Regions from separate parts of the Paenarthrobacter sp. TRD_SC_7 genome, predicted to be linked through region 2. Evidence: riboswitches for the same ligand, from Rfam matches in the RefSeq annotation. Region 2 holds a riboswitch; each other region holds the start of a gene.
What was found. A riboswitch is a leader RNA that binds a small molecule or an ion and turns the genes downstream of it on or off. The one in region 2 is predicted to bind thiamine pyrophosphate.

Region 1: it holds a riboswitch for thiamine pyrophosphate, as region 2 does, so the genes downstream of both, AC0J5Z_RS04665 (ECF transporter S component) here and thiO (glycine oxidase ThiO) in region 2, are expected to answer to the same signal.
Region 3: it holds a riboswitch for thiamine pyrophosphate, as region 2 does, so the genes downstream of both, thiD (bifunctional hydroxymethylpyrimidine kinase/phosphomethylpyrimidine kinase) here and thiO (glycine oxidase ThiO) in region 2, are expected to answer to the same signal.

What each region holds. Positions count from the first base shown of each region.
Region 1 covers NZ_CM149587.1:935,966-945,755, forward strand. Annotated here, with positions in the region: gene AC0J5Z_RS04625 (Na+/H+ antiporter subunit A) at 1-39, shown strand, start outside; gene AC0J5Z_RS04630 (Na(+)/H(+) antiporter subunit C) at 36-536, shown strand; gene AC0J5Z_RS04635 (Na+/H+ antiporter subunit D) at 533-2,116, shown strand; gene AC0J5Z_RS04640 (Na+/H+ antiporter subunit E) at 2,113-2,679, shown strand; gene AC0J5Z_RS04645 (MrpF/PhaF family protein) at 2,676-2,954, shown strand; gene mnhG (monovalent cation/H(+) antiporter subunit G) at 2,944-3,336, shown strand; gene AC0J5Z_RS04655 (DUF4235 domain-containing protein) at 3,407-3,667, opposite strand; gene AC0J5Z_RS04660 (NUDIX hydrolase) at 3,704-4,393, opposite strand; TPP riboswitch at 4,685-4,821, shown strand; gene AC0J5Z_RS04665 (ECF transporter S component) at 4,899-5,519, shown strand; gene AC0J5Z_RS04670 (ABC transporter ATP-binding protein) at 5,519-7,111, shown strand; gene AC0J5Z_RS04675 (energy-coupling factor transporter transmembrane component T family protein) at 7,108-7,902, shown strand; gene AC0J5Z_RS04680 (GNAT family N-acetyltransferase) at 7,899-8,498, opposite strand; gene AC0J5Z_RS04685 (penicillin acylase family protein) at 8,559-9,790, opposite strand, start outside.
Region 2 covers NZ_CM149587.1:2,011,453-2,021,242, reverse strand. Annotated here, with positions in the region: gene AC0J5Z_RS09840 (TetR/AcrR family transcriptional regulator) at 1-596, shown strand, start outside; gene AC0J5Z_RS09835 (DUF3107 domain-containing protein) at 647-871, shown strand; gene AC0J5Z_RS09830 (hypothetical protein) at 909-1,211, shown strand; gene AC0J5Z_RS09825 (4a-hydroxytetrahydrobiopterin dehydratase) at 1,278-1,613, opposite strand; gene AC0J5Z_RS09820 (thiazole synthase) at 1,627-2,424, opposite strand; gene thiS (sulfur carrier protein ThiS) at 2,428-2,664, opposite strand; gene thiO (glycine oxidase ThiO) at 2,661-3,929, opposite strand; TPP riboswitch at 3,922-4,040, opposite strand; gene thiE (thiamine phosphate synthase) at 4,068-4,739, shown strand; gene AC0J5Z_RS09800 (ferritin-like fold-containing protein) at 4,762-5,430, opposite strand; gene AC0J5Z_RS09795 (TM2 domain-containing protein) at 5,586-6,545, shown strand; gene AC0J5Z_RS09790 (RNB domain-containing ribonuclease) at 6,656-8,146, shown strand; gene AC0J5Z_RS09785 (DEAD/DEAH box helicase) at 8,424-9,790, shown strand, end outside.
Region 3 covers NZ_CM149587.1:2,495,966-2,505,755, reverse strand. Annotated here, with positions in the region: gene obgE (GTPase ObgE) at 1-726, opposite strand, end outside; gene rpmA (50S ribosomal protein L27) at 882-1,145, opposite strand; gene rplU (50S ribosomal protein L21) at 1,208-1,516, opposite strand; gene thiD (bifunctional hydroxymethylpyrimidine kinase/phosphomethylpyrimidine kinase) at 1,823-3,409, opposite strand; TPP riboswitch at 3,400-3,498, opposite strand; gene AC0J5Z_RS12235 (Rne/Rng family ribonuclease) at 3,649-6,834, opposite strand; gene AC0J5Z_RS12230 (vitamin K epoxide reductase family protein) at 7,363-7,974, shown strand; gene ndk (nucleoside-diphosphate kinase) at 8,053-8,472, opposite strand; gene AC0J5Z_RS12220 (DUF4233 domain-containing protein) at 8,514-8,966, opposite strand; gene AC0J5Z_RS12215 (bifunctional folylpolyglutamate synthase/dihydrofolate synthase) at 8,968-9,790, opposite strand, start outside.

The DNA.
Region 1 (9,790 bases), 1.1 Mb from region 2:
GCCGCTGAATCCGCTGCGCTCGGGAAAGGTAACGCATGAGCATCAACCTGACCCTGCTTATAGTCATGGGCGTGCTGTACGCCTGCGGCATCTACTTGATCCTGGAACGCAGCCTGACCCGCGTGCTCTTGGGTTTGATGCTGTTGGCCAATGCCACCAACATCCTGATCCTGAGCACGGGAGGGTACGCCGGCCTTGCACCGCTGTTTGACAAGGAAACGAACCCGGAGACGTACAACGATCCCCTGCCCCAGGCGCTGATCCTGACGTCGATCGTCATTTCGTTTGCTGTGACTGCCTTCATGCTGGGCATCATTTACCGCACGTGGGTCCTGGCTCGTCAGGACGAGATTCAGGATGACCTGGAAGACGTGCGGGTGGCCAAGACTCCGAGCTTCGATGCCGAGGACGACGCTATTGTCCCGCTGGAAACCTCCGAGTTCGCCATCACCCCGGCCAAGCCTGCAGATCGCGACAAACCGGACGCCACAGAGACCCCCAACACGGCAACAACCCAGGAAGGAGGCAGCGCGTGAATCTCGCGAACCTGTCGCCGCTAGCTGTCCTCCTACCAATTCTGGGTGCTGCCCTGGCGTTCCTTCTGATCCGGTACCACAGCGCCCAGCGGGTGGTAAGCATTGGCATCCTCAGTGCAACGTTGTTGCTCGAATGCCTGCTCCTGATCTCTGTATGGGATGGCGGCACTACATCGGTCACGCTGGGCGGCTGGCTGCCGCCGTGGGGCGTTGTCCTGGTAGTGGACCAGTTCTCATCGCTCATGCTGGTGGTTTCCACCGTGGTGAGCCTCGCGGTGCTGATCTACGCCACGGGGCAGGGCATGGCCGATGGCGACCAGGAAGCACCCGTTTCGATCTTCCACCCCACGTATCTGATTCTGGTGGCGGGCGTGTCCAATGCGTTCCTCACCGGTGACCTCTTCAACCTCTACGTCGGCTTCGAGATCCTGCTGACGGCTAGTTACGTCCTCATGACCCTGGGCGGAACGGGGCCGCGTATCCGTGCGGGTGTGACCTACGTTGTGGTTTCCGTGGTGTCGTCCGTACTGTTCCTCATCGCCATCGCCATGATCTACGGAGCCACGGGAACCATCACCATGGCGGATCTGGCAATCAAGCTGGCCGAACTGGATCAAGGCACGCAGAACCTCCTGCACGTGATGCTGTTGGTGGCGTTCGGGATCAAGGCAGCCGTCTTCCCCTTGTCCTTCTGGCTTCCCGACTCTTATCCAACTGCTCCCGCTCCAGTGACTGCCGTATTCGCCGGGTTGCTAACCAAAGTGGGCGTCTACGCGATGGTCCGCACGGAAACGCTCTTATTCCCAGGGGACACCCTGAACGTCCCACTGATGGTGGTGGCGCTACTGACCATGATTGTCGGAATTCTGGGTGCCTTAGCCCAGAGCGACATCAAACGTCTCCTGTCCTTCACTTTGGTGAGCCACATCGGCTACATGGTGTTTGGCCTCGCGATGAGCTCCGTGGCCGGGCTGGGCGCCGCGGTCTTCTACGTTGCCCACCACATCACGGTGCAGACCAGCTTGTTCTTGGTCACTGGTCTTATAGAGCGCCGCGGTGGCAGCTCGTCCATTGATCGCTTGGGCGGCCTGGCGAAGCTCTCACCGCTGCTGGCATTGCTGTTCTTTGTTCCAGCGATGAACCTGGCAGGCATTCCACCGTTCTCCGGCTTCCTTGGAAAGCTGGGGTTGTTGCAGGCCGGTGTAGAGCTGGGAACGCCGCTGGTTATTGTGCTGGTGGTTGGAGGCGTGGTCACCAGCCTGCTCACCTTGCTGGCAATCGCCCGCGTTTGGAACAGGGCGTTCTGGCGTAAGCCCGAGGACGCTGAGTACCCGGACCCCGCGCTTCTAGCCTCTGGAAACGTGGGGGTACTGCCGCGGACCATGGTGGGGTCGACGGCGGGTCTGGTGGCGTTCGGCGTGGCACTGACCGTCTTCGCAGGTCCTTTGTTCAAGGTTGCCGACGGCTCCGCAGGAATCATGTTGGACCGTTCGGCCTATATCCATTCGGTCCTGGGCGACTCCGTCCAAGTGCCGCCGGTTGCACAAACAGATGAAGTGCAGACGGGTGATGCCAGATGAGCCGCAAAGCTATTTCGTTCCGCACAGAACTGCCGTTGCTCATCTGGTTGGTGATCGTCTGGGGTGCGTTGTGGCGGGACTTCAGCCCGGGCAACTTGCTGTTCGGCGCCCTGATTGCCGTACTGGTAGCCAAGTTCTTTTACCTTCCGCCGGTGGAACTCAGCGGCAGGTTCAACATTCTGCGCGCTATTCCCTTCGCCCTGATGTTCCTCGCCAAAGTGGTGGCAGCGAGCTTCCTGGTGCTGTACCTGGCAGTGGTCAAGGGACCCCAGGTCCGCAGCGCCGTCGTCGCCGTTCCCTTGCGGAGCCATTCAGACTTGATGGTGACGGCCACCGGCCACGTCATCTCGCTGATCCCGGGCTCGTTGGTGGTGGAAGTGGACCGCTCAACGTCCACGCTGTACCTGCACGCGCTCAATATCTACGAAGAAGCGGACATCGACAAGATTCGCGAGGAAACCCAAGTCATCGAGGCGCGATTGATCCGCATCATGGGCACGCGCGAAGAAGTCGCAGCCCTCAATGCCGAACAGCGCCCGGGAATGGAAGGGGCAACGCTATGAAGGAGTTCGTTCTCGTGGCCACAGCTGTGATCCTTAGCCTGGCCGCGGCAGGGGCAATTGTCCGCATCGCGATTGGCCCGTCCTTGTTGGACAGGGTTCTGGCATCGGACGTCTTGTTGGCAATCCTGGGTGCCGCCCTGGCAATCGACATGGCAATGAACAAGCACCTAAACAACCTGGTGTTGTTGGTGGCTCTGGCGGTGATCGGGTTTATTGGCTCGGTGACCGTTGCCCGGTTCGTGGCCGAACGGAGGGAACAGAGCAATGAGTCCTGATGCCACAGGCGTGGATGCCGTGATCGACACTGTCACTGCAGTGTTCCTGGTGGTGGGCGCGCTGATGTCGCTCGGCGCGGCCATTGGCTTGTTGAGATTTCCGGACCTCATGAGCCGCATGCACGCAGCCACCAAACCGCAGGTCCTGGGGTTGTTCCTTATGCTTGCCGCGATTGGCTTGCAGATGCGGACATGGTGGGTGTGGCCCGTTCTGCTGGTGGCGTGGATTTTCCAGCTTCTCACTGCACCCGTCTCTGCCCACATGGTGGGGCGCTCCGCCTACCGCACCAAGCACGGGCACCGCGAAAAGCTCACCAAGGATGAACTCGAGGCGGTTGTTCAGCGGGCGGCCGCGGGGCAAGAGCCCGGGAGCGACCGCTAGCAATAGATGCTGCAACGAACGCCGGGGTCACCCTGTGGGCGACCCCGGCGTTGTGTTGTTTGGCGGGCGCCTAGACGATGTCGTGGGTCTTGGCGAAGCGCGCGATGGCACGCTGGGTGCCCCGGCTCGCCAGGACCTGAATGAGCGTGCTGACAAACGCTGAGATCAGCGCGAAGGTCAGTGCCGAACGCAGGCTGGTTTCCATGTCGTCATTGCCCAAGGGCGGCTTGTTGCCGGTGGCCTTTTCCCACCCTTTATTGACGATTTTGGTGCCTACAAATCCTGCCCCGAGGCTTACTCCGGCACCTATCAGCTTGAAGAAGAGGTTCATGCCCCAAGCCTAACTGGAAAGGTCCAGCCCACACTGTTACCGGCGGCTTTCCCGCTCCTTGAGGAACGCCGCCATGGAACCAACCGGTGCAAGCACCGGGACGACAGGGTGTTGGGCCGACCAGACAGCGTCCACGGTACCGAACCCTGCGATTTCCTTGAGCAGGTAATACGTGGGCGGCATCAGTTTCAGGGTGCCGGCGGCTTCTGCTGCCAGAACTCCCTCCACCGGCATCCACAGCGATTGCCAGGCCTCCGTGGTCTGGTGCCGGGGTTCAGCCTCGGGGGACGGCTTGGCAACGTAAAAGTAGGTGTCGAAGCGCTTGGGCATGTCCGTCGGGGTGATCCAGTTGGCCCACGGACGGAGGTGGGAGGCATCAATGCTGAGCCCGGCCTCTTCCTGAACCTCGCGGATGGCTGCAGTGAGTACCGTCCCGGCGTTCTTCGCTGCTTCGCCCGGGTCCATGCCGATGGAGCTCTGATTCCAGTCCTCCGCGTGGCGTTGAAGCAGCTCTGCCGGGTAGTCCCAGCCGGACGCGTCCGCCGCATCCACCCGACCACCGGGAAAGACCACCATTCCAGCGGCGAAGTCCATGGTGTCTACCCTGTGCTGGACAAAGGCTTCGAGTCCGCCCGAGGCGTCACGGAGCAGGATGACGCTTGCGGCAAGGCGTGGTTGGGGCACCTCGGAGGAAAGGGGGAGGTCTTGCTGGGGAAGGTCAGTCATATAGGAGCCTCTTCGCCGCGGTGGATTCTGCTGGTCTATTCTCTCAGGTCCGTTGTGGGGCCTGGTGTGCGTGCCGAAACGGGGGATGAGGGCGCGGAGCGGGCCCCGCAACGGACCCTCTCGTGTTGTGGGGCCTGGTGTGCGTGCCAAAACCGGGGATGAGCGCGCAGAGCGGGCCCCGCAACGCGCGTCCCGGACTGGTGACATGGCCGATTGTGACCGCATGCCGGCAACAGGCCAACACCCGCCACAGACTCAGGTGTAAACTGAACCAGCCCATCAGGGCAGATTTGATAACGACAGGGGAGCGCCGCCGTCGGACCTTGCAGAGATGCAAGAGACGCGAGGGCGCTGAGAGTGCGGACAGCCGCAGACCCTCGAACCTGATCCGGTTAGTACCGGCGCAAGGGAGTCGAGCTTCTCAGAGTGTCCGGATGCGGGCGGCGCAAGCCGAAACCGGGATCCGGGGAGCACTTTCCCCTCCTGTAACCTCAGGAGGCAGAAAATGACCACGGTAAACGTGAAGAAGACCAGTTATAACTGGCGTGTTGTAGACATCGTTGTGGCGGCTTTGATCGCCATCGCAGGCGGCGTGATCTTCTGGGCATGGTCCCAGGGCGCCGCACTGGTATCCATCCCCATGAACGCGACGTACCCGCCGCTCACCGGCCTTATTGCCGGCGGCTGGATGATCCCCGCGGTTCTGGGCATGCTCATTATCCGTAAGCCCGGTGCGGCCTTGTTCTGCGAGACCGTCGCCGCAACCGGTGAGCTCATCATGGGTTCGCAGTACGGCACCACCGTTCTCATCTCCGGCGTCCTGCAGGGCCTGGGCGCGGAACTCATCTTCGCTGCGTTCCGATACAAGAAGTTCAACCTGCCCACCGCCCTCCTCGCCGGCGCGGGCGCAGGTCTCTTCTGCGGCCTGAACGACTCCTTCCTGCCTTGGGGCTGGAACATCGCCTACGAAGCCGTGGACAAGTTGGCGTACATCGCCTTCACCACAATTTCCGGTGCGATCATTGCGGGCGCCCTGTCCTGGATTGCCACACGCGGCCTGGCCAAGACGGGCGTGCTGAGCTCATTCGCGTCCCGCAAGGCCGCTTCGGAGCCAGTCTTCAGCTGATGTCCGCCAAGCAAAGCGGCACGGTGAGGCCGGCCGCCATCTCCGCCGAGGGTTGGGGATGGCGGCATGCCGGCCGCTCCCAGCCTGCCATCCGAGGCCTGGACCTTCGGATCGAACCGGGGGAGCGGGTGCTGTTGCTGGGTCCTTCGGGGGCGGGCAAGTCCACGCTCCTGCATGCCCTCGCCGGTGTGCTGGGCGATGAGGAAGACGACTCGGACGAGTCCGGTTCACTGCTTATCGACGGCGTTGCGCCCCGCGAGCAGCGGGGACGCGCCGGACTGATGCAGCAGGATCCGGAAACCCAGGTGGTCCTCTCCCGGGTAGGTGACGATGTTGCGTTCGGGGCGGAGAACCTGGCTGTGCCGCGAGACGAGATTTGGTCTCGCGTCCATGAAGCGCTCGACGACGTCGGGTTGCGTTCCGCTGTTGGCGGCGGTTTGCCACTGGATCACCCGACGGCGGCACTCTCCGGCGGTCAAAAGCAACGACTTGCGCTTGCGGGCATTTTGGCGATGCGCCCAGGCCTGATCCTGCTGGACGAGCCGACGGCCAACCTGGATCCGGCGGGCGTGCTGGAGGTCCGTGATGCTGTTGGGCGATGCCTGGACAAGACCGGCGCCACGCTGGTTGTTGTGGAACACCGGGTGTCCGTGTGGAAAGACCTGGTGGACAGGATTGTGGTCCTGCAGCCAGGGTCGGCCGCAGGATCCAGCACGGCCGCAGGGACCGGGAATGCTGCCGGTGGCGTACTCTTGGACGGCCCTCCCGACCAGGTCCTTTCCGAGGCCCGCACCCTGCTGATCTCGGCTGGCGTCTGGGTGCCGGGGTACGTTCCGGCAACCCGCTCCCGCCATAAAGAACCAGACGCCGCGCAGCTTCTCCTCGCAGCCCAGGACCTTGCTGTTTCCCGCTTAAAGCCACGGCGCAAAGGCTTCAAGACCATCCCGCCCGTTCCGGTGCAAACGGACATCAGTGCGCAGGTCAGGGCAGGCCAAGCCCTGACCATTACGGGTCCCAATGGTGCCGGAAAGTCCACGTTCGCGCTCACGTTGGCAGGCCTTTTGGCGCCTGTGGACGGCAAAGTGAGTGCCGCCGTCGAACTTTCCGAGGGTGCGGGCATTGATCCGTTCAAGTGGAAAGCTGATCAGCTGATTTCCCGCATCGGGACGGTGTTCCAGGAGCCGGAACATCAGTTCGTCACGGGCAAGGTCCTGGATGAGTTGATGTTTGGTCCGAAGCATCTGGGCCACGGCGAGGAGCGCGTGGACGAGTTGCTGGAACGGTTGCGGCTCACACATCTCGTCGACGCCAATCCTTATACGCTGTCCGGCGGGGAAAAGCGCCGGCTCTCGGTGGCCACGGTGCTGGCCGCGCACCCCAAAGTCCTTGTGCTCGACGAGCCCACCTTCGGCCAGGACGCGAATACCTGGGCCGAGCTGGCGTCGTTCCTTTCCGAGTTGCTGGACGCCGGAACCGCGGTGGTCTCTGTGACCCACGATCAGGAATTCAGCGCTGTACTCGGCGGAACCGAACTACGGCTCGGCCCGATAACCGAAGGCAGAGCAACGTATCAGGAAGCGGGTGCAGCGTGAGGGATGCACTGAACATCCGCGGCAACCACGCCCTGCTGACTCGCGCCAACCCTTTGGCGAAGTTCATGGCGGTCTTCCTGATTTCCGTGGTGCTGGCCTTGTCCATCGACTGGGTGTCTGCGTCGACGGCGCTGCTTGCGGAACTGGTTCTCTTCCCGCTTGCCGGCCTCACCATCAGGCTTTTGTGGCAGCGGGCCTGGCCCCTGATCATTGCGGCAGCGATCGGCGGCTGGAGCACCGCAATAGTGGCGGCGGACAGCGGCGCTGTACTGCTCGACGTCGGACTCTGGTCCGTCAGTGAAGGTTCCCTTGAGCTGGGGCTGGGTTTCATGCTGCGCGGTTTGGCGATCGCGTTGCCGGCGATCCTGCTGATGACATGCACGGATCCCACGGATCTGGCCGATGCGCTGGCGCAGAAGGCCAAGCTGCCGCACCGCTTTGTCCTCGGATCCCTGGCTGCGATGAGGCTTGTAGGGCTCATGGCGGAGGAGTGGCAGACCATTGGTATGGCCCGCCGTGCACGCGGTGTTGGTTCCCAAGGCAGCCCCTTCCAGCGGTTGAAGGCCACGCTCGGCCAGAGTTTCGGTTTGTTGGTTCAGGCGGTTCGGAGGGCATCCCGGCTGGCAGTGACCATGGAAGCGCGCGGCTTCGGCGGCGGGCAACGGACGTGGGCACGCGAATCCACGTACTCACTGCTGGACGTGGGGGTGGTCCTTGGCGGATTGGTCATCGCGGCCGGTGCGGTGCTGGCGGCCGTGGGTGCGGGAACTTGGAGTTTCGTCTGGCGCTAGCGGGTCTGTTGCTCCTGGATCTCATCAAAGCCCGCCCTCGTCAGGAACCCTAGCTGGGCCTCCTTCTCCGCCAGCTGAATGATGGGTCCCAGCTCGAAGCACGTGGCTTCCAGACGGCGTAGGGCCTTGGCGTTGCGGGAGTCCGGCTCAACCACGATCCGGTCCTTGCCCGGCAGGGTGAACATGTACTTGATCAGGGACGTGCCCAGCCGCGGTGTGAAGTGCGGAATGGGCCGCGTGGCCGGGGCCAGCAACAGATGCATGCCAATGTCCTCCTCGCGGGCGGGGTAAGCCTCGCCGACGGGGTCGTGCAGCGGCTCGTACGTCTGGAAGAGGGCCAACGGCTCCCCGTCAAGGGTGGCCAAAAACGCGTGGTGGGTGTCCAAGGAGTCAAGGAACTCGTAGATCCCCAGGACTTCTTCGCGGGAGTTCTCGGTCATTCCCCAAAACTTCGCACGGGGCTGGGTAACCCATTCGAAGATGAGGTCGATGTCCTCGCTGGGAACCAACGGAACAATGCGTAGCGCACCCCATCCTTCGAGGTCTTCGGAGTAGACGGTGGTGCGGACGGAGAAGTCCTGGGTGATGGTGGTCATGGCTTCCTTCGGGCTGCGGGTCGAGGCTGATGTCGGGACTGATGCGGGAACGGGAATGAGTCAGGGCGTGTCGTTGGTCAGAAGTGACCAGTCAGTGACGACCGGGGCGAGTTCCCCGGCTGTCCAGAGCGGGAGTTGGTCGGCGAAGTGCTGGTGACCGGGCACGCCGGAGGCACCGAATGGCACGATCCAGCGGCTGTTACGCCGATCGGCCAAGTCCCAGACATAACGTGCTACGGGCCCACGGAAGCTTCGGTCATCAACGCCAGGAAGGCTTTCGGTGCAGAGGACGCATCCGGTATCCCCGCTGAGGTCGGCAGTAGGTGCGGCTGACGCGAGGGCGCCGGGGAGGACATGAACGGCAAGGAGTTGGTGCCGGTCACCCCAGGCAGCGCCGTTGAGCATGGACTCTTCCAACGCAACGTCCTCAAGCGCTGCGGCAGCTTCCACTCCAACGCTGATGCCAAGCTCGGAGCCACGAACCAGCAGAGTCTCAAGGGCAAAACCGATGCGCGACGCCACCGACAGCCACGGCCCGAATAACGGCGAGTAGCCTGTGGGCTCATTCAAGGCCTCAAGCGCCGAATGCCGTGCCAGGCGCTGGACCAGCGCACCACGCCAGGCGGCGAATACGGCAGCGTGCTGGCTGCTGGCCTCCATCAGGCCATCCCAGTTCAACAAGAGGACCCGCAAATCCTTCGCCTCCCTGGAGAGATCCCGGACGTCCAGGCCGGAGAGCATTGACCGGAACATCGGCCACGGACCCAACAAAGTGTCAGTGTGGATGGCCTGCATGTCGTCCACGGACAAGGGACTTGAAAAGTGCTCCAGCAATTCCCGGATGCGCAGGGCACGGTGCGCCGGCGCGAACTCCATGGCCACGGCATCGCCGCCTCCCGCCGCGCGGTCATTCGCGCTCACGGCAAACCGCTGGACCTCGGTGCGAGGCAGGACTACGTACTGTCCCTCCCACTCATGGCGGGCGGAGAAAGCCGGAGCGGGCAAGCGCCGGTTGGCCGGATTCCGCTGCGGGACAAGCCCGGCAATGAAATGCCGCACGGCCCCGGAATCGTCCGCGGCCACTACGCTGTTGACGGGCTCCACCCAAGCATCGAACGCGGCTTCTACGTGGGAGACGGTCCGGCTCCGCAGCAGCGGTAGGAGGGCCTCGAAACCAAGCCGCCCCTCAACCCTGGCCGGAAAGCGCAGACTTAGGGCGCCGCCGTCGGGCGTTTCAGAGATAACCGGACCGCGCGCAGTCTCAATGATCTCAACGGAGACCACCTCGCCAC
Region 2 (9,790 bases):
CGCGTTCACCAAGGTTGCCGCGGGACGAGCGCCGCGCACAGTTGCTGAACGCGGCATTGGAAGTTTTCGTCTCCAACGGTTTCCACGGGGCGGCCATGGACGAAATCGCAGAAGCTGCCCACGTGAGCAAACCAGTGCTTTACCAGCACTTCCCGTCCAAGCGTGAGCTTTATATGGCCCTTTTGGACAGCCACTTGGCAACCCTGACGCAGCTGATGCTCGACGCCCTGAACTCCACCACGGACAACAAGGAACGCGTCAAGGCCGTCATGCGCGCCTACTACAGGTTCATTGCCGACGACGACCAAGCACACCGCCTGGTATTCGAGTCGGACCTCATTAACGACCCCGACGTCAGCTCGCGTTTGGAGACTTTCAACAAAACCTTTGCTGACGCCGTGGCCCACGTCATTGCCGAGGACACCAAGCTGCCCCCGCTTGAAGCGCAGCTTCTTGGGCGTGGTTTAGCCGGAATGGCGCAGGTCAGCGCCCGGTATTGGCTTGAAACGGATGGAAACCTGGACCTCGATGTGGCCAGCGATCTGATCTATCGTTTAGCTTGGCGCGGAATCAGTCGATTCCCCAAAGAGTCCTAGGCTACAAATAGAGGACTGACTTAACCCTTGATTGGCTTGGAGGCCTTGCTGTGGAAGTAAAGATCGGCATTCAGAACGTTGGCCGTGAGATCGTGCTCGAATCCTCTTTGGATGCCGACGCGGTTGCCAAGATCGTGGCCGAGGCCGTGACCAAGGGCTCCGAACTTCGCCTTACGGACGAGAAGGGCCGCCAGATCATCGTTCCCGGCAACGTCCTGGGCTACGTGGAGATCGGCGCCGAGGAAGTTCGCCGCGTAGGCTTCGGCGCCCTCTAGCCCAGCCCCACGTCTCGTCGTCCGCTAAGGAGTTTTCATGCTTTCTCTCGTCGTGGTGGTTTTGGCCACCATTGCCACCGGATTCATCGTGTGGGCCAACGACAAGCGGCACGGCAAATACGGGATCGCGCTGCCTGCCGGCGTCTCAGCAGCTGTCGGCACCCTGAGCTGGATCGCATTCATCAGCGCCGGGTTGGGCTACCAGCCTGGCGCCACATGGATTCCGTGGGTCCTGCCGATTGTTCTCGGCACTGTTGCGGCGGTTGCCGTGGTGCTCTTCTTGGGCCGGACCCGGACGAAGCACGATACTGCGGCGCTCACCAAGGCGCTGCGGCTTTGAGGCGCGAGATGGCAGTTAACACCAATGGTCGAGCTTGGGATTGGTGTTAATTGCCATCTCGGCTCTTCACGACGCCGGATACCGCTCAGGCTGCGCGGCTGCACCTATATTTGCGGCCGCTTCGCTGACAGCGGTGGCAGCGGCAACGTCACGTTTGGTCACCTGGCCGCCCGCATCGTGGGATACGTAGCGGAGAAAAACCCTGTTGTAGCGCCACTCCAGGTCCGGATGATGATTTTGATCCTCGGCGATTTCTCCAACCGCGGCGATGAGTGCAAGCGCGTCCGCCGCCGTCGAGGTTTTATAGACAGTCACCAGGCCACCCTGGTACTTCCAGTCCGGCAGGTCCCCGAGAGCAGCGTTGATGGCCGCTTGAGTCAGTTGGTCTTCCGTGCCTGCCATGACTGCTCCTTCATCAGAGGAACTCTGCCCGGCCCTCCATCGCCGAGGATGCGAGCGCGTGCTCCCGCCGTGGAATCCGGCCTGCCTGCTTGGCCAGCCTACCGGCGATCACAGCATGTTTGAAGGCTTCGCCCATCTGCACCGGGTTCTGCGCCCGTGTTACAGCTGTGGCTAGCAGGACGGCGTCGCAGCCCAACTCCATGGCCAAGGCAGCATCGGAAGCTGTCCCGATCCCCGCATCGAGGACCACTGGTACAGAGGCTCGGGACACTATCAGCTCAATGTTGTGCGGGTTCAGGATGCCAAGGCCGGTCCCAATGGGCGATCCCAAGGGCATCACTACTGTGGCACCCAGATTCTCAAGCCTCAGCGCCAGGACGGGATCGTCATTGGTGTAAGCGAAAACCTTGAAGCCACGGTTGACCAGTTGTTCCGTTGCGTCCACCAGTTCCACGGCGTCGGGAAGGAGTGTGTGTTCGTCGGCAATGACTTCCAGCTTCACCCAATCGGTTTCCAATGCCTCCCGAGCCAGTTCAGCGGTCATCACGGCGTCCTTGGCAGTGAAACAGCCCGCCGTATTGGGCAGCACGCGGATGTTGTGGTCCACCAGCAGCTGGAACAGCGATCCGGTTTCGGCGGGCGAATAGCGGCGCATCGCCACTGTGGTGAGCTCCGTTCCCGAAGCAAGGAGCGCAGAACCCAAGCCGTCCAGGCTGGGCGCACCGCCGGTACCCATGATCAGGCGGGACCCAAATTCGACACCGTCGATCACCAAGGAATCGGTACGGACCTCAATGTTTGCTGTTGTCATGATTCAGCCTCCTTGGACTGCAGTGACGAGTTCGAGTTCATCTCCGTCGGCGAGTGCCGTCGCGGCCCATTGGCTGCGCGGCACTACCTCGGAATTACGGGCGACGGCGACTCCCAGCTTCCCGCCATCGGCTGCCTGTCCGCGGGGGTCCAGGACGCGACCGGTGATGGCCGTGACGAGAGTGCTGACGGATGCGTTGTCCTCCACTGCGTGATCGGATCCGTTGAGTTTGATGTTCATGCTGTTTCCTTGGTGGGAGCGTGTACAGCTGGCGTGAGGCCCCGGTGTCCAGAGGCGTTTGCGGCGAATCGATCGGGTCGGAAATGCACCCATCGGGGGTCGACCGAATCGTTGATCAGTTCCCCCACGATCCTGGCGGTTACCGGATTCAGGAGGACGCCGTGGCGAAAGAATCCCGTCGCGATTACCAGACCTGCAATGTCGCCGTCGGAACCGGTGACCCGTCCGAGCAGCGGTGCGTTGTCCGGAGTCCCAGGGCGGGCGCGGGCGGTTGCTTCCAAGAGTTCCAGTTCCGCTACTGCGGGGACCAATGCTTGGGCATCCCTCAGCAATTGGTAAACGCCACCCGCCGAGACCGCGTTGGAAGAGGCTGACAACCCGTCTTCGCGTTGCGTGGCTCCAATCACCACAGTTCCGTCGTCCCGGGGCACGATGTACACAGGCACCCCACGAACCATCCCGCGAACAGTTGACGTGAGCAAGGGCATGAGGTGCCCGGGGACGCGTAGCCGAAGGATGTCGCCATATACCGGCCTCACCGGAAGGCTCAGGCCATCAGGGAGACCGGAGAGTTGGGACGCCCCGAGCCCGTTGGCCACCACCGTTTCTCCGGCGTGAACGGTGACTCCTGAGTCCAGCGCCACGCCGGTGACACGCCCGCTTTCCCACAGCAAACCGCGCGCCCGGGAAGCAACTGCGAATCCGTCATCGGCGTCCGGCACCCAGGAACTGTCACTTGGCGAGTGGGCTGCCAGTCCTGCCAGGAGGCATGCCGCGAGATTCCTCGGATCGACTTGGTGGTCGGCAGGGATGTCAAAAGCACAGGAGATCTGCGGGCTGAGGAACGGCTCCCGTTGCCTCGCGTCCCGCAGAGCGATAGGTTCGACTTCCAGGCCAGCCGCAAGCTGGACCGACCTTAAGTCTGCGAGCGCCCTGCGGTCGGCTGCATCGGCACCCACGGCGAGGGTCGGCGTCGTGCGATATCCACTGTCCCCTCCCCCCGGGTGCAGGCCGTCCGCGAAGGAGGGCCAGAGCCGGGAAGACTCGAGCATCAAGTCAAGAAGATCTTCTTCCTGGTGGTGCAGTTCGCTGACGGGTGCAAGCATGCCGGCAGCGGCAAACGTCGCGCCGGACGCGGGCGCTGGATCGATGAGGGCAACTGAACGGCCAAGTCGTCGGGCTTCGTGCGCGATGCCGAGGCCGATGACGCCGCCACCAATGACGGCCACGTCTGCCTGGATGGCAGTATGGCGGGGATCTGCCATGCGTTTCCTTCCCTACGCCGGTACTAGCCGGATCAGGTCAAGCGGTCGGCGCTGAAGCCCTCTCAGCCGGACAGTCATATGACGAACGTCGCGGCTCCCGCAGTACGTGCCCAGTTTAGAGGAACTACTCTGGTTTCCATGACCCAGCCTGATGCCCTCGCCTCCGCCCGCCTTTACCTGTGCACCGATGCCCGTAAACGGCAGGGCGATTTTGAAGACTTTGTGGACGCCGCTTTTGAAGGCGGCGTGGACATCATCCAACTCCGCGACAAGGCACTGGAAGCTGCGGAGGAACTGGATATTTTGGCCGTCCTGCGGAGCGTGGCACAACGGCGTGGTCGGCTCTGGGCAGTCAACGACCGGGCCGATGTTGCCAGTATTTCCGGGGCTCCCGTATTCCACATCGGCCAGAAGGACCTGCCCTTGACGGCCGCCCGCACCCTCTTGCCGAACGTCACCGGCATCGGCCTTTCCACCCACACACCCGGACAAGTCGACGCTGCAATCGCCACCTCCCAAGGTCCCATGGGACTGGATTATTTCTGTGTGGGTCCGGTCTGGGCAACACCCACCAAACCCGGCCGCGAAGCCGTCGGTCCGGATCTGGTCACATATGCCGCGGAAGCGTGCAAGCGTTCAAGCAACGGTGTGACGCTCCCCTGGTTTGCCATCGGTGGCATCGACCTCAGCAACGTTGAACAGGTAGTGGCCGCGGGAGCCAGCCGGATCGTCGTCGTCCGTGCCATCACCGAGGCGACGGACCCGACGGCGGCAGCAAAGTCGCTGCTGCAAGCGCTCGACACCGTCTAGCGAAAGTCAGGCAGCCAGGCGGTTACGCGGTCAGGCCAAGGCCTGTCATCCGGCGCGCGTGCTTATCAGCGAGTTCCGTCGTCAGCCTTTTGACCGCAGCACGCGCGTCCCCACCACTCTTTAGCGTTGGGCCCAGCAGGGGGTGCTCCATGCCGACGCGCTGCGCCTGCGTCAAGGCTTCTCCCACCAAGCGGCGGCCCCACAACGCCAGCCGCGAGGCCAGGCGCGGGTCATCGGCCAAGGCCCGTCTCAGCAGGACGCGAAGGACTTCCGTTGCCTGATCGGGGGAAGCCACACGCTCAACGAAATGCTGCGTTGTTGGGTCGAGGAACATGGAGACGGCCCTGTAGAAGTCCGATGACACAGTATCGATGACATAGGCCTTCATCAAGGACTCGAACCAGTCCCCCGGTTTGGTGCGCTCATGGAAATGATCAAAGGAGCGCTGAAACGGCAGCATGGCTTGTTCGGGATCGACACCCATCTCGGACAATCGGTCGCTGAGGAGGGCAAAGTTGCCGTAGGCCCCGACGGCGATCTTCCCGAGCACCGACCTGTCGTGAAGCGTGGGTGCATAGCGGGAATCAAGGGAGAGCCGCCCGAAGGCGGACAGCTCGCCATATGCCATGGCTCCGAGCAACTCCGTGGAGAGTTGCCCCGCAGAGATTGCGACGTCCGGGGAAGTGCCCATGATCCAAGATTATCCCTGGCCGTCCACAACCTCCTCGAAGCCGGGTTCCTGCTTCCAGCGCCACTCCTACTAGGCTGGCTCGAAGTGAGTTGACTGCCGCATGCCCGCATGACGCAAGTCCTCCTCCTCGCACCCACTTCACCGAAGGATCATTAATGAGTCACCCGAGTTACCCGCCCTCGCCCCAGAACGAGGCCGGAGCAGGAGTTCCACCGGTCCCCTCAGGCCCCTCCACCTTTGCAGGCCAGTTCCAGGGTGGAGCCCCGACCGGTTACCAACCCGGGCCGGATTTCGGTCCCTACGGAACCCCGGGAGCAGGTGCTCCGGCCAAGTCCTTCATGACCACCTGGATTCTGTCGCTGCTCCTGGGTGGCCTTGGTGTCGACCGCTTTTATCTGGGCAAGATCGGCACCGGTGTGGCCAAGCTGCTCACCGCGGGCGGCTTCGGTATCTGGTCCATCGTGGACCTCATCATCACGCTGACAGGAAACGCGCGGGACAAGCAAGGCCGTCCGCTGGTGGGTTACCCGGAGAACAAGAAGAAGGCGTGGATCATCACCGTCGTCGTCTGGTTTGCCGGCCTGATCCTCGGAATCGTGTCCACGGTGTTGTCGTTGACTCTAGTGGCTGCTGCGGTCCAGCAGGGCCGAACCACACCTGTCGCGCCGCTCCCTTCGGCCAGCCAGGGGCCGCTGTTGCCGTCTTCGGGAACTGCCAGCGAGGCGAACTCCTTCACTGTTAACGTCGATGACAGCACCACAGTGAAGGTCGGCGTCGTTGACTCCCTTTACACCAAAGAAATTCCCTCCATGTCATACATGAAGCCCGCCAACGGAGGTTTCCTCGTCCTGGAGGTCTCCTGGGAGACACTGACGGGGACGAGCTTCGCCGCGTCAACGAACTTCGAGGCCTACGATGCTGACGGCAAAAAGGGAGAACTGCTTTTCCTCGAGGAAGGACTGGGGAGCCTGCCCATGGGCACTGTTGCCCCTGGAGAAGTGCAGCAGGGAGTTATCGCGTTTGACGTCAAGAATGGCCCCACCACCATTGTGGTCACCGATGTCTATGGCGATGAAGCCGCAACCTTCACGCTGACACCTCCGCCGGGCCAGTAGCCCCGGCCACATACGTGCTTCGAGAAATAACCCGCCATCCCTCACGGACGGCGGGTTTTTTCGCCAGGGCGTCCAAGACTATCGGCCCATTTCGGGCTAACCTGATTTTCGTGTCACATCATAGGATTGCGCCCAACGTCGACGATTCGTCTGACCAGCTCGCCGCGGCCCTTGCCGCCCTGAGGACAGAGCTGGAACTCCCTGGCGAGTACCCGGCAGCGGCCGTTCAAGAGGCCCGGGAGGCAGTGGAGACCCTCGAGTTGCCGGTCCAGGACCTGCGGGACATACCTTTTGTAACCATCGACCCTGCTACGTCCACCGACTTGGACCAGGCACTGTTCATTGAGCGGGCCGGTGACGGATACAAGGTCTTCTATGCCATCGCCGATGTTCCGTCCTTCGTGGCGCCCGGTGGTGCGCTGGATACCGAAACGCGTCAGCGCGGGCAGACGTTCTACGCCCCTGACGGCCGGATCCCGCTGCATCCGGAGGTCATCAGCGAGAACGCCGGCAGCCTGCTGGCTGACCAGGACTGCAGTGCTTTTGTCTGGGACTTCGACTTGGACGCGGATGCTGAAGTGCTTGCCGTCACCGTTGCCCGCGCCGCCGTGCGCAGCAGGGCAAAGCTGAGCTACAAGGGGGCCCAACAGCAGATCGACGACGGTACTGCCCCACCGGTTCTTCAGCTCCTCAAAGAAGTGGGACTAAAGCGCGTCGAACTGGAACGGCAGCGCGGCGGCGCGAGCCTCAATATGCCGGAACAGGAAATAGTCCAAGCGACCGACGGCGGCGGGTACAGGATCGCTGCTGCCCCGTCCCTGCCGGTTGAGGACTGGAACGCGCAGATCTCCCTCATGACCGGCATGGCCGCCGCGCAGATGATGCTCGATGGAAAAGTGGGCATCCTGCGCACCATGCCCGCACCTGACGATCGGTCACTACTTCATTTCAAGCGGCAGACGTCTGCACTCGGCAAGCCCTGGGATGGCCAAGTCACCTACGGCGAATACCTGCGGACCCTGGACGCATCCGATCCCAAACAGCTGGCCATCCTGCACTCGGCCGGAACGTTGTTCCGGGGCGCCGGCTACACCCCCTTTGACGGCGATGTGCCAGCCAACGTGATCCAAGCAGCCATCGGGGCGCCCTATGCGCACACCACAGCACCCTTGCGACGCCTCATTGATCGCTTTGTCCTTGTGATCTGCGAAGCGCTCAGCAATAACCACGACATCCCGGCGTGGGCGCGTGAGGCCCTCCCCTCATTGCCCGAGATCATGGCATCCTCAGACCAGCTGGCCGGACGCCTTGAGCGCTCGGCGCTGGACACCGTGGAAGCGGCGCTCGTGGCCAACCACATCGGCCAGGAGTTCGAGGCTGTGGTCATTTCCGGTTCCAAACCGTCCAACGGTAACGCCAGAGGAAACGGGAACGGCAATGGAAACGGGAACGGGAACGGACCCTTTGGCGTCATCCAAATTGCAGACCCTGCCGTTACGGCCCGATGTGACGGCGAAATGGAGTCCGGAACCAAGGTTCGGGTGCGCCTGTTGAAGGCAGATATCGCGAGCCGGGAGATCAGGTTCGAGCTGCTGCCCTGACGCCGTTCATCCGCCGATCCGGGGTTTCCGCCCCCCAGAGGATAGACTGGGCTTGTAGTAATGGATGCCCGGTCGTTGATTCAGTTAATTTTTGAACTCAACAAGCCCGCCCCTACGCGATCTTGAGATGTACCAACTGGTCACCAGTGCCAGTACTTAGATAGCCCGCGATCGGCTTCCACTGGACTTGCTTGCGCGCCCGTTCGTGCTCCGGTACGGCTCCGCCGCCGCCGTTGAGCATGCAGCGCCAATGCCCAAATGAATAAGGAAACTCCCTGTGAGTGAATTGCATACCCACGAAGTCTTGACCGACTCCACCGGAACCGAATCCATTGAACCCGAGGAAACGATCATCTCGGATGAGACGCCCCACGAGATCGAAGAGAAGTCGTTCGCTGACTTTAATGTCCGCGCCGACATCGTTGAGTCCTTGGCCGACGCTGGAATCACCCATCCCTTCCCCATCCAGGCCATGACCCTCCCGGTCGCCTTGAGTGGCCACGACATCATCGGCCAGGCCAAGACCGGTACCGGCAAAACGCTTGGCTTCGGCATTCCTGCCCTGCAGCGCGTCGCCGGACGGGATGACGCGGGCTACGCAAAGCTTGCTGTCCCCGGCGCCCCCCAGGCCCTGGTCATCGTCCCCACGCGTGAACTTGCCGTGCAGGTGGCCAACGACCTCCAGACCGCATCACGGAAGCGCAACGCCCGCATCGCCACGATCTACGGCGGCCGTGCCTACGAGCCCCAGGTTGATGCCCTGCAGAAGGGCGTCGAAATCGTAGTCGGCACGCCTGGCCGGCTGATCGATCTCTACAAGCAGAAGCACCTCAGCCTCAAGAACGTCAAGATGGTGATCCTTGACGAAGCCGATGAAATGCTGGACCTCGGCTTCCTCCCGGACGTTGAGACCCTGATCGCCGGCACCCCCGCGGTTCGGCAGACGCTCCTCTTCTCGGCAACGATGCCCGGCCCCGTCATCGCGATGGCACGCCGCTACATGACGCAGCCCACCCACATCCGCGCCGCGGATCCGGACGATGAAGGTCTGACGAAGCGCGACATCCGCCAGCTCATTTACCGTGCACACAGCATGGACAAGTCTGAGGTGGTGGCCCGTATCCTGCAGGCCCGAGGACGCGGCCGTACCATCATCTTCACCAAGACCAAGCGCACCGCCGCGAAGGTTGCCGAGGAACTCGTTGACCGCGGATTCGCTGCTGCAGCCATCCACGGCGACCTCGGCCAGGGTGCCCGCGAGCAGGCCCTCCGCGCCTTCCGCAACAACAAAGTGGATGTCCTGGTGGCTACCGACGTCGCCGCCCGCGGCATCGACGTTGATGACGTCACGCACGTCATCAACTACCAGTGCGTCGAAGACGAGAAGATCTACCTGCACCGCGTTGGCCGTACCGGCCGCGCCGGCAACAAGGGCACCGCAGTTACCTTCGTTGACTGGGACGACATGCCCCGCTGGGGCCTGATCAACAAAGCCCTGGGACTCAGCGTTCCCGAGCCCGTGGAGACCTACTCCTCCTCGCCACACCTCTACGCCGACCTCGACATCCCGGAGGGCACCAAGGGCCGCCTGCCGCGCAACAAGCGCGTCCTCGCGGGCGTCGACGCCGAGGTCCTTGAGGACTT
Region 3 (9,790 bases), 480 kb from region 2:
ATGAACCAGTGCAGCGCAGCGCTCTACGTGACGCAGGAAGTTGTGGCCGAGGCCCTTTCCTTCGCTGGCGCCTTCGATAAGGCCGGGAACATCGGCGATAGTGAAACGGATCTCGCCTGCCTGCACCACGCCAAGGTTGGGAATAAGCGTTGTGAAGGGGTAGTCGGCAATCTTGGGCCGGGCAGCAGACATGGCTGCAATGAGGCTCGACTTGCCGGCAGAGGGGAAGCCAACCAGCGCGATATCTGCGATGGACTTGAGCTCCAGGACGATGTCGCTGGATTCACCTTCGATACCCAGCAGGGCGAAGCCCGGGGCACGACGCTTTTGCGATGAAAGTGACGCATTGCCGAGGCCGCCCTGGCCACCGGCAGCTGCAATGTACTCAGTACCCTCGCCTACGAGGTCAGCCAGGACTTCGCCGTCCTTGGTTTTAACCACTGTGCCGTCGGGCACAGGAAGAATGAGGGTTTCACCGTTCTTGCCACCGCGCCAGTCACCCATACCGGGGCCACCGTTAGTGGCATGGCGGTGCGGGGCGTGGTGGTAATCAAGCAGAGTTGTGGTCTGGGCGGATACGCGAAGGATGACATCGCCGCCGTTGCCGCCGTTGCCGCCGTCAGGGCCACCGAGCGGCTTGAACTTCTCCCGCTTTACAGAGACACAGCCGTGGCCGCCGGTTCCGCCGGATACGTGCAGGACTACCCGGTCTACAAAGCTCGCCACGTGGATCTCCTCAGTTGCTGTCTTACAGCGTTTGTTGCTGTTACCAGCGCTGTTGCATAAACCGGTGCGCTAGAAGCGCCCTAGTCGATTGTAATGCGGTTAAAAGAACGGTGGAGCGGGCCGTTTGGCCCGCTCCACCGGTTCAGAACTTGTTGTTACTCTGCAGCTGCAGCAGCAACAATGTTCACTACGCGACGGCCGCGGCGAGTACCAAACTCAACCGCACCGGCCTGCAGTGCGAACAGGGTGTCGTCGCCACCGCGACCGACGCCTGCGCCGGGGTGGAAGTGGGTTCCGCGCTGGCGAACGATGATCTCGCCAGCGGAAACTACCTGACCACCGAAACGCTTGACGCCCAGGTACTGAGCGTTGGAGTCACGACCGTTGCGAGTGGAACTCGCACCTTTTTTGTGTGCCATGTGAAATGCCTGCCTCTAAATTTCTGGGGAAACTGAAAAACCTGAACAGCGGGTAACGAAAGTTACGCGATGCTGGTGATCTTGATCTTGGTCAGTTCCTGACGGTGACCCTGACGCTTCCGGTAGCCGGTCTTGTTCTTGAACTTCTGGATGACGATCTTCGGACCACGGAGGTCCTCGAGGATCTCAGCCGTGACCTTGACGTTGGCCAGTTCCGCAGCTGCGGAGGTGACCTTCTCGCCGTCAACCAGGAGCAATGCGGGCAGCTCAAGCGTGCTACCGGCTCCACCGGGGACGCGGTTCAGCGTTACGTAGTCTCCAACGGAAACTTTTTCTTGGCGGCCGCCTGCGCGGACAATCGCGTACACCACTTGGGTACTCACTTCTCTCGACGTTTATTACAAAATTTGCGTGCGGAACCTTTAACCGGAATCAGGCCTGGTTCGCGCTGTGCCTCAACGCCGTGGACTTCTGATCGAAGTCCGCGAGTCATCCCATGAACAATTCCAAGGGGCATAACCCAAGTGTTGGCGTAAGCACCGAAGATCAAGATTACGCTAGTTTGACCTTCAGCTGCAAATGAGGCCGGGTCCGGAGGCTACCTCGTGACTTGCGTCACCAGTTGTAACGGACTCTCCCGGCACCGTGCCCATACAGCCTACAGGGTTTGGGCGAGATTAACGCGATTCGGTCAGCGACGCGCTGACGTGTCCCCGCAATAGGCCGCTAAATGCTTCCAGGGATGCCTGCGCAAACAGCCTGGGAGCATCGAAGAACGCCGTTTCGTAGCGGCAGGAATGCCCAAAAGCCTCCACCATGGCTGCCCGTTCCCGCTCGGAAGCCGCAACCGCCGCGGCATCAGTGAAGTTGATCGCATCCCTCGTTGCCGCAGCAAATTCCGGATCGGCGTAGGTTTTCAGCCAGTCGGCATATGCGTGATCTGCGGGGGCTCCGGCATCCACGTAGGCCGCATGAAGCTGCTGACCCACTTCGGCGTACAACCAATAGCAGGGCAGAATCGCCGCGAGGACTACCGCGTAACTGCCGGAAGCGGACGCCGCCAGCAGATGGTCCACATAGGACTTGGTAACCGGCCCCGTAACCGTCGACGCTTCCCGGGTGCTCAGCCAGTTCCTGTGCAACTCCGATTCAACCTCCAGGCACTGCTGTGATGCCTTGGCCCAGAACAGTTGTTCTTCCTCTGTGGGGGCCAAGGCACCCGCACGTGCCAACACCCTGGAGTACCCGTTGAGGTAGATGGCATCCTGCGCGAGGTAGTAGTTGAATTCATGTTCGGGCAAGCTCCCCGACTGTAGACCCCTGATGAATTCAAGGCCATAAATCGCCTTCAGTTCCGGAGCGGCTTCCTTCCAAAGGGTCGCGGCAAAGTCGCCCGCCCGGTGCGTCCGTTGGTGGTGGAAGTGATGCACCGGCCCGCTTCCTTGGCCTACTTGGAGGGCGTCAGAGGCCGTCAATGCCCCCAGCAACCACGGTTTCACCTCCCGCAGCGAGGCTTCCCAATCACGGTTACGAACCTGGGCCGTGGCCAAAGCGGAGGACAGGGAGCATCCGGTGCCGTGGCTGTTCTTCGTCTCAACCCGGTGACCGGCTACCTCAATCACATCCTGCCGCAGCAACCCGCTGGTGTTCACCAGCGCATCAGGGCAGTCCGGTCCTGGCAAGTGGCCTCCCTTAACCAGGACCGTGTTTCCGTACTCCGCCGCCAGCCGTTTGCCTTGGTCGAGCGCCGAAGCCCATTCTGCTGCCTCAGGCTCCCCCAGCAACATGGCCAGTTCAGGAAGGTTAGGCGTGATGAGGTCCGCCAGCGGGAGCAGCGAACGCAGGGCCTTCTCCGCTGACTCGCGCAGGAGCCGGTCACCACTGGTGGCCACCATCACCGGATCAAGGACCACGACGGCGGGACGCACCTCTTCGAGCCAGCTGCGGACCTCGTCTATGACGGCTGCATCGCCAAGCATTCCGATCTTGACGGCATCAATCGTGATGTCACTACTGATGGCGTCCAGTTGCTGGCGCAGGAACCGCGCGGGAGGGACGTGGACGGCACTGACCCCCACGGTGTTTTGCGCGGTGAGAGCCGTGATGGCAGCCATGCCGTACCCTCCGAGTGCTGCGACGCTCTTCAGGTCCGCCTGAATTCCGGCGCCGCCGGAAGGGTCCGAGCCGGCGATGCTCAACACCCGGGGCGCTGGTCGGCCGGAAGCGACCAGTGGGTACACAGGAGAATACGACGATGTAGTCATGAGGACATCCCTTCGCCGGTGCTAACCGGACAGGTTCAACGGGTTTGAATCTCAGCCCGGCCCTTCGCCTGGCACCCCGTGTCAGTCCCCCAGCCTAGCCGGGAAGCAGCACTGCACGGGAACCGCGGCCTGTTGAAGCCGGGATGTGACCACAATGGCCTCCGTTCTCGAATCCTCCCGGAATCAGCAAAGGGCCCCGCAATCCTTGGCGGATTGCGGGGCCCTCATATTGCTGACGACTAGAGCTCGGAGGCCGGCACTCCGACTCCGAGGATGATGGGCTCATCCGCCGGCGCCTTCTTTGCGGGTTCCACAGGCGCCTTGGCCTTATGGGCTGCCCCACGCGCGGCCGAGGCAGTCACTTCGTGGTGCTCCACACTGGTTTCATTAGCCGAGCCCTGGGCCCGGCTCGCACTTCGGTTTCGACGGCCACGACGACCACGCGGTGCTGAAGCAGCCTCGGGGTCTTCCTCGGCAGCCCGTTCCCGAGCATCAACCTTCGGTGCCGCAGGCGCCTCGGGGGCGGCAAAAGGTGCGGCTTCTTCCTCAGGTGCCGGAGCAGCACCGAGGTGCGAGAACGCTTCGGCCAGCAGATCCAGGCTCATGGCAGGCTTGGCGGCCTGCGGTTCCTCGTGGTGCTCAACGAACGGCAGCGCTACTTCTTCTCCGCCGAAGCGCAGGACCGGAGTAGACCTGGCTTCCTGGACTGTGGTTTCCCGGCCAGTGGTTTCCCGGCCTGCGGCTTCGCGGGCCGACTCTCCCGTTTCGCCGCTGACTACGGAGTCGGTGGTCGCCTCGTGCTGACCCGCCGCCCGTGCCTGCTCTTCTGCGCGGTGAACTTCGTCGTCGTGCAGGTGAGCGGCGTGCGCCGCAGCAGCGATCGTTGCCAGGGCAGCCCTGGTTGCCTCGGCTTTAGCTTGCCGGGCGGGATCCTTGGGTTCCGCCGTGGTCGAAGGTGCAGCCGGGGCGGACGTCGTCGTGTGGACCTGCGCGGGAGCTTCGACAATGGCCTGTCCCCCACCCTTGCCGCGGCGGCGCTTGCGCTCCGTCCGCGCAGCAGGCGGCTGCGCCTCCGTGTGCGGGCGGTGGTGTTCAGCAGCCACAACGTTGGCGCGACGGTGTTCAACGGGCTCGTCGTGCGTGACGACGCCGCGGCCGGCACAGTGCTCGCACTGCTCACCGAAGACCTCAAGGAGGCCAGTACCCATGCGCTTGCGTGTCATCTGGACCAGGCCCAGCGACGTCACTTCGGCCACCTGGTGCTTGGTGCGGTCGCGGCCAAGGCACTCGACCATACGCCGGAGGACGAGGTCGCGGTTGGATTCCAGGACCATGTCAATGAAGTCGATGACAATGATGCCGCCGATGTCGCGCAGGCGAAGCTGGCGAACCACTTCCTCAGCAGCTTCAAGGTTGTTCTTAGTGACCGTTTCCTCAAGGTTTCCACCGCTGCCGGTGAACTTGCCGGTGTTGACGTCCACCACGGTCATGGCTTCGGTGCGGTCGATGACCAACGAACCACCGGACGGCAGGAAGACCTTCCGTTCCAAGGCCTTGTGGATTTGCTCGTCAATGCGCCACGCGGAGAAGATGTCCTGTTCCTTGGTCCACTTTTCAAGGCGGCCCACCAGGTCAGGGGCAACGTACGTGACGTAGGCCTCGATGGTGTCCCAGGCGTCATCGCCGGAGACGATCAGCTTGGAGAAGTCCTCGTTGAAGACGTCACGGACAACCTTGATGGTGAGGTCTGGTTCGCCGTAAAGCAGTTCAGGAGCCAGGACCTTGGTGGACGTGGCCTGCCCTTCGATGCCTTCCCACTGTGCGCGCAGACGGTTGATGTCGTGCGTAAGCTCTTCCTCCGACGCACCCTCAGCGGCCGTGCGGACAATGACACCGGCGTTTTCCGGCAAACGGTCCTTCAAAATGCGCTTGAGGCGGTTGCGTTCGACGTCGGGCAGCTTGCGGGAGATACCGGTCATGGAACCACCGGGCACGTAGACCAAGTAGCGACCCGGCAGGGAGATCTGGCTGGTGAGGCGGGCACCCTTGTGTCCCACAGGATCCTTGGTGACCTGGACCAGGACAGAGTCGCCGGACTTCAGGGCGTTCTCGATCCGGCGCGGCTGGCCTTCGAGGTTGACTGCGTCCCAGTTGACTTCACCGGCGTAGAGGACTGCATTGCGTCCGCGGCCGATGTCCACGAAGGCAGCTTCCATGGAAGGCAGAACATTCTGGACCTTGCCCAAGTACACGTTGCCGATCAGGGAGTCCTGCTGGGTCTTGGACACGAAGTGCTCAGCCAGCACACCGTCTTCCAGGACACCGATCTGGATTCTGTCGTCGCGCTGGCGGACGATCATCTGGCGGTCCACCGACTCACGGCGGGCAAGGAACTCGGCCTCGGTGATGACCTGGCGGCGGCGTCCGGTTTCACGGGACTCGCGGCGGCGCTGCTTCTTGGCCTCCAGCCTGGTGGAGCCCTTGACGCCGGTGACGCGGTTGGAGGGGGCTGTCTCCGTGATGGGGCGGGGCGCGCGGACACGGGTGACCGTGTTGGGCGGGTCATCGTCCGAGCCGCCGGTCAGTTCAAGATCCTGGTCCCCACGGCGGCGACGACGCCTACGACGCGACGTGACGCCTTCTTCAAGGGCTTCTGCTGCCGGCGTTTCCTCGTCCTCAGACCCGGTGCCGTCCTCAGCCTCATTCTCTTCGCGCTCGGTTCCGCGGCGACCACGGCGGCCGCGGCTCCTGCGACGGCGGCGACTACCTGCGTCTTCCAGCTCGCCCTCAACGCTGGCTTCGGTTTCTTCTTCGGGCTCCTCGGTCTTCTCTTCCACCGTGGCAACGCGGGGGACGGTGGTGAGGTCCGGGGCCTGGAAGATCATGGACGTGATGGAGACCGGCTCCATGAACAAGGAAGTGGACGCGGCCTGGGCGGCTTCTTCGTCAGGCGTCTCTTCGGACGCGGGCTCTTCAGCAGCTACCTCAACGGCTGGTGCCTCTGGCTGGGAGCCAGCGTCCGGCGTCGTGGTTTCTGCGGCGGCTTCTGCAGCAGCAGGCGCCTCGACGGCCTCAGCCTTGGGCCTGGCAGTACGACGACGGCGGACCGGTTTTTCGGGGGCAGGCTCAGCAGCCGCTTCGGGCTTGGTTTCTGCGGCGGCTTCCGGCGCGGCAGTAGCTTCATCGCCCAAGCCTGGCAGCGGTTCGGCAGGCTCTGCCTTCTTGCGGGAACGGGTGCGGCGCACTGGTGCCGCGGTAGCCTCAGGGGCTACTTCGGTGCTGGGCGTCTCAGCCGCAGGCGCCTCTACGTCAGCAGCAGCCTTGGGCGCTGCCTTGCGCCGGGTCCTGGTGGCTTTCTTTGGCGCTTCCGCAGCTTCCGCGGGAGCTGCCTCGTCATTAACGGCTACAACCTGGTCATTATCCATATATGGCAACACTCCTGCCCCAGCGACGCCGCCACATCCGGCGCCCAGTGGAGCAAATATTGTCAAAACCCGCAGGCGTTGACAGAAGTCGGCAGTATGCCTTCCGGTTCGCACCATCATTGGGGTGCGGCAGCCCTGGAAGGCCGGCGGCTTTATTCTGAAACCCGTTGTTCTGCTGCCACAACCAGGTGCCGTCCATTGTCATGGCGGGCCTACCGAGGATCACGCGATCCGGGCAAGCCCAGCTCATACTGGCGGTCTTGGGAACAAAGTCACCGGACCGGATTTCGAATGTGGATCGACTTCCGGCCATGTTCATTCTCTCACACCACTGCACGTTCCCAGGGAAGGCCGCTGTGTCGTGGACCTCCGCGCATCAGCTGGGGCAAGCGCCCAGCCTTCGGAGTTACAATCCTCCCAAGAGCCCTTCCCGGTTTGCCGGGCCATTTGTCGAAAAGGATCATATCCGCGATGCCAAGCACCGCCAGGGAAAACCTGGCCCACAAAGCCACAAGCCATGTGGAGGACATGTCCAGCCAGCAGGATTCCCTCCCCAATGCGGTCCGCGACAAGCCTTTCGCCTGGCTGCTGTTGATCACCGGAATCGTTGGCTGGTTGGCGTCCGGCGCCCTGGTTTTGGAGAAGCTTGAGGTGCTCAAGGATCCCAACCACGTGACCGTTTGCGATGTAAACCCCTTTGTCTCCTGTGGCGAAGTGATGCAGACACCGCAAAGCTCCGTCTTCGGGTTTCCCAACATGTTCATCGGCATCGTTGCCTTCGCTGTCATTATCACTACGGCCATGGGCATTCTCGCGGGAGCGAAGTATTCACGGGGTTACTGGCTGGGCCTTCAAACAGGCGTGACCCTTGGCTTTGCCTTCGTTGTCTGGCTGTGGTCGCAGGCACTTTATGTCATCCACGTCCTGTGCCCGTTCTGCATGGTGGTGTGGGCCGCCATGATCCCGCTGTTTGTCTGGGTGACGATCCGCAACGTCACCAGCGGCGTCATCAAGGCGCCCCCCGCACTGGTCAGGCTTTTGTCCGGGTCGGGCTGGATCATCGTGGCGTTGCTGTACGTAGCCGTGATCGCCACGATCTTCTTCTCCTTCATCCACCTCTTCGTGGCGTCGTCCGCGTAAACCTCTGCTCGCGAGATAACAGATAAGGCCAATGTTCGTGATGAACATTGGCCTTATCTGTAGTATCGGTGAGCTTGGTTACGCCTCGAACCAGATCTTGATCTCGCGCTCAGCCGAATCAACGGAGTCGGAGCCGTGAACGAGGTTCTGCTGGACTGCCAAGCCCCAATCGCGGCCAAAGTCGCCGCGGATGGTGCCCGGTGCGGCCGTCGTCGGATCCGTGGTTCCGGCCAGCGAACGGAAGCCTTCGATCACGCGGTGGCCCTCGAAGACAGCAGCGATGACTGGTCCGCTCAGCATGAACTCAACCAGCGGCTCGTAGAACGGCTTGCCCACGTGTTCCTCGTAGTGCTGCTCCAGCAGTTCGCGGGTCGCGTTGACCTTCTTCAGTTCCGCCAGGGTGTAGCCCTTGGCTTCGATCCTGGCGAGGATGCTTCCACCCAGGTTGCGGGCGACGCCGTCGGGCTTGACCAGGACAAGGGTCCGTTCAATGCTCACAGTTGCTCCAATGTGGTTGGTCGGTGGTTTTCCCAGCCAGTTTACGGGGTTTGAGGGTCGGCTTCGTCACCGTGGGCTGCGTCCCATTCCGCCTGCTCACGGTCGCGCTGGGCAACCTCACGGTCGATCCGCATGCCGGCCCTGATCCCGTACCACCAGCAGATGGCAAACAGGATGCCGACAATGAACATGGTGGGCTCGGCGAAACCGGTCAGGATCAGCACAAGCTGCAGTCCCCAGCCAACCCCGACGCCCCAGGGCTTGGACAGTACGGCGCACGCCAACACCAGCACCACCGTCAGTGCGATGCCAACCCCAAGGATGATGCCGGGGTCCACTTCCCCACGCCTCAGGCCGAAGACTGCCAGCGTGCCGAAGAACGCGACGAAGGCTTCGAGCAGGAGCACAGTGGAAGCGAACATCACCTTGGTGGAGCGGCGCTTCTTGGGCATGCCTGGCCGCCATTCGCGCTGCGCCTTGGTCATTTTCGCCATCCTAGGCACTCGCCTTTCCGAGCAGGATCCGCGCCTCGGCCACCACTGTGATGGACCCCGTCACCAAGACGCCGCCTGCGAGGTCGTCGTTGGATTCGGCGCGCTCTACGGCCCACTCCAGGGCATCGTCCAACTTCTCGGCGATATGGACATTGTCCTCGCCAAAGCCGAGGTCGACGGCGAGTTCGGCCAGTTCCGCTGCCGGAACGGCACGCGCAGAGTTGGACTGGGTGAAGCAGAATTCCTCTGCAAGGCCACCCAGCGATTCCTTGAGGGTCTTCAGGATCTCCTCAGCATCCTTCTCCCGAAGAACGCCAACCACAACCACCAGTTTGCTGAAGCTGAAGGCCTCTTGGATCGCTTCAGACGATACGCGGATGCCGTCGGGATTGTGCGCAGCGTCCACCACGACGGTGGGCGCAGTGCGCACAACTTCAAGCCGGCCAGGTGAAGTCACAGTGCCAAAGGCTTCTTTGAGCACCTCGGCGTCGAGTTCCTTCTCTCCCCCACCGAAGAATGCTTCCAGGGCCGCTACGGCGACGGCTGCGTTTTCGGCCTGGTGGGCACCATGCAATGGCAGCAGCAGGTCTTCGTAGCGTCCGGCGAGTCCCTGAATGGTCAGGACCTGTCCACCCACGGCAACGCTGCGGGACTCGACACCAAATTCAACTCCCTCGAAACGGAACGGCACGTCTACTTCGCGGGCTTTCTCCAACAGGACCTGCGCAGCGTCCACCGGCTGGGCGGCGCTCACCAAGAAGCCGCCCGGCTTGATGATGCCGGATTTCTCGTAAGCGATGTCCTCGGTGGTGTCGCCCAGAAGA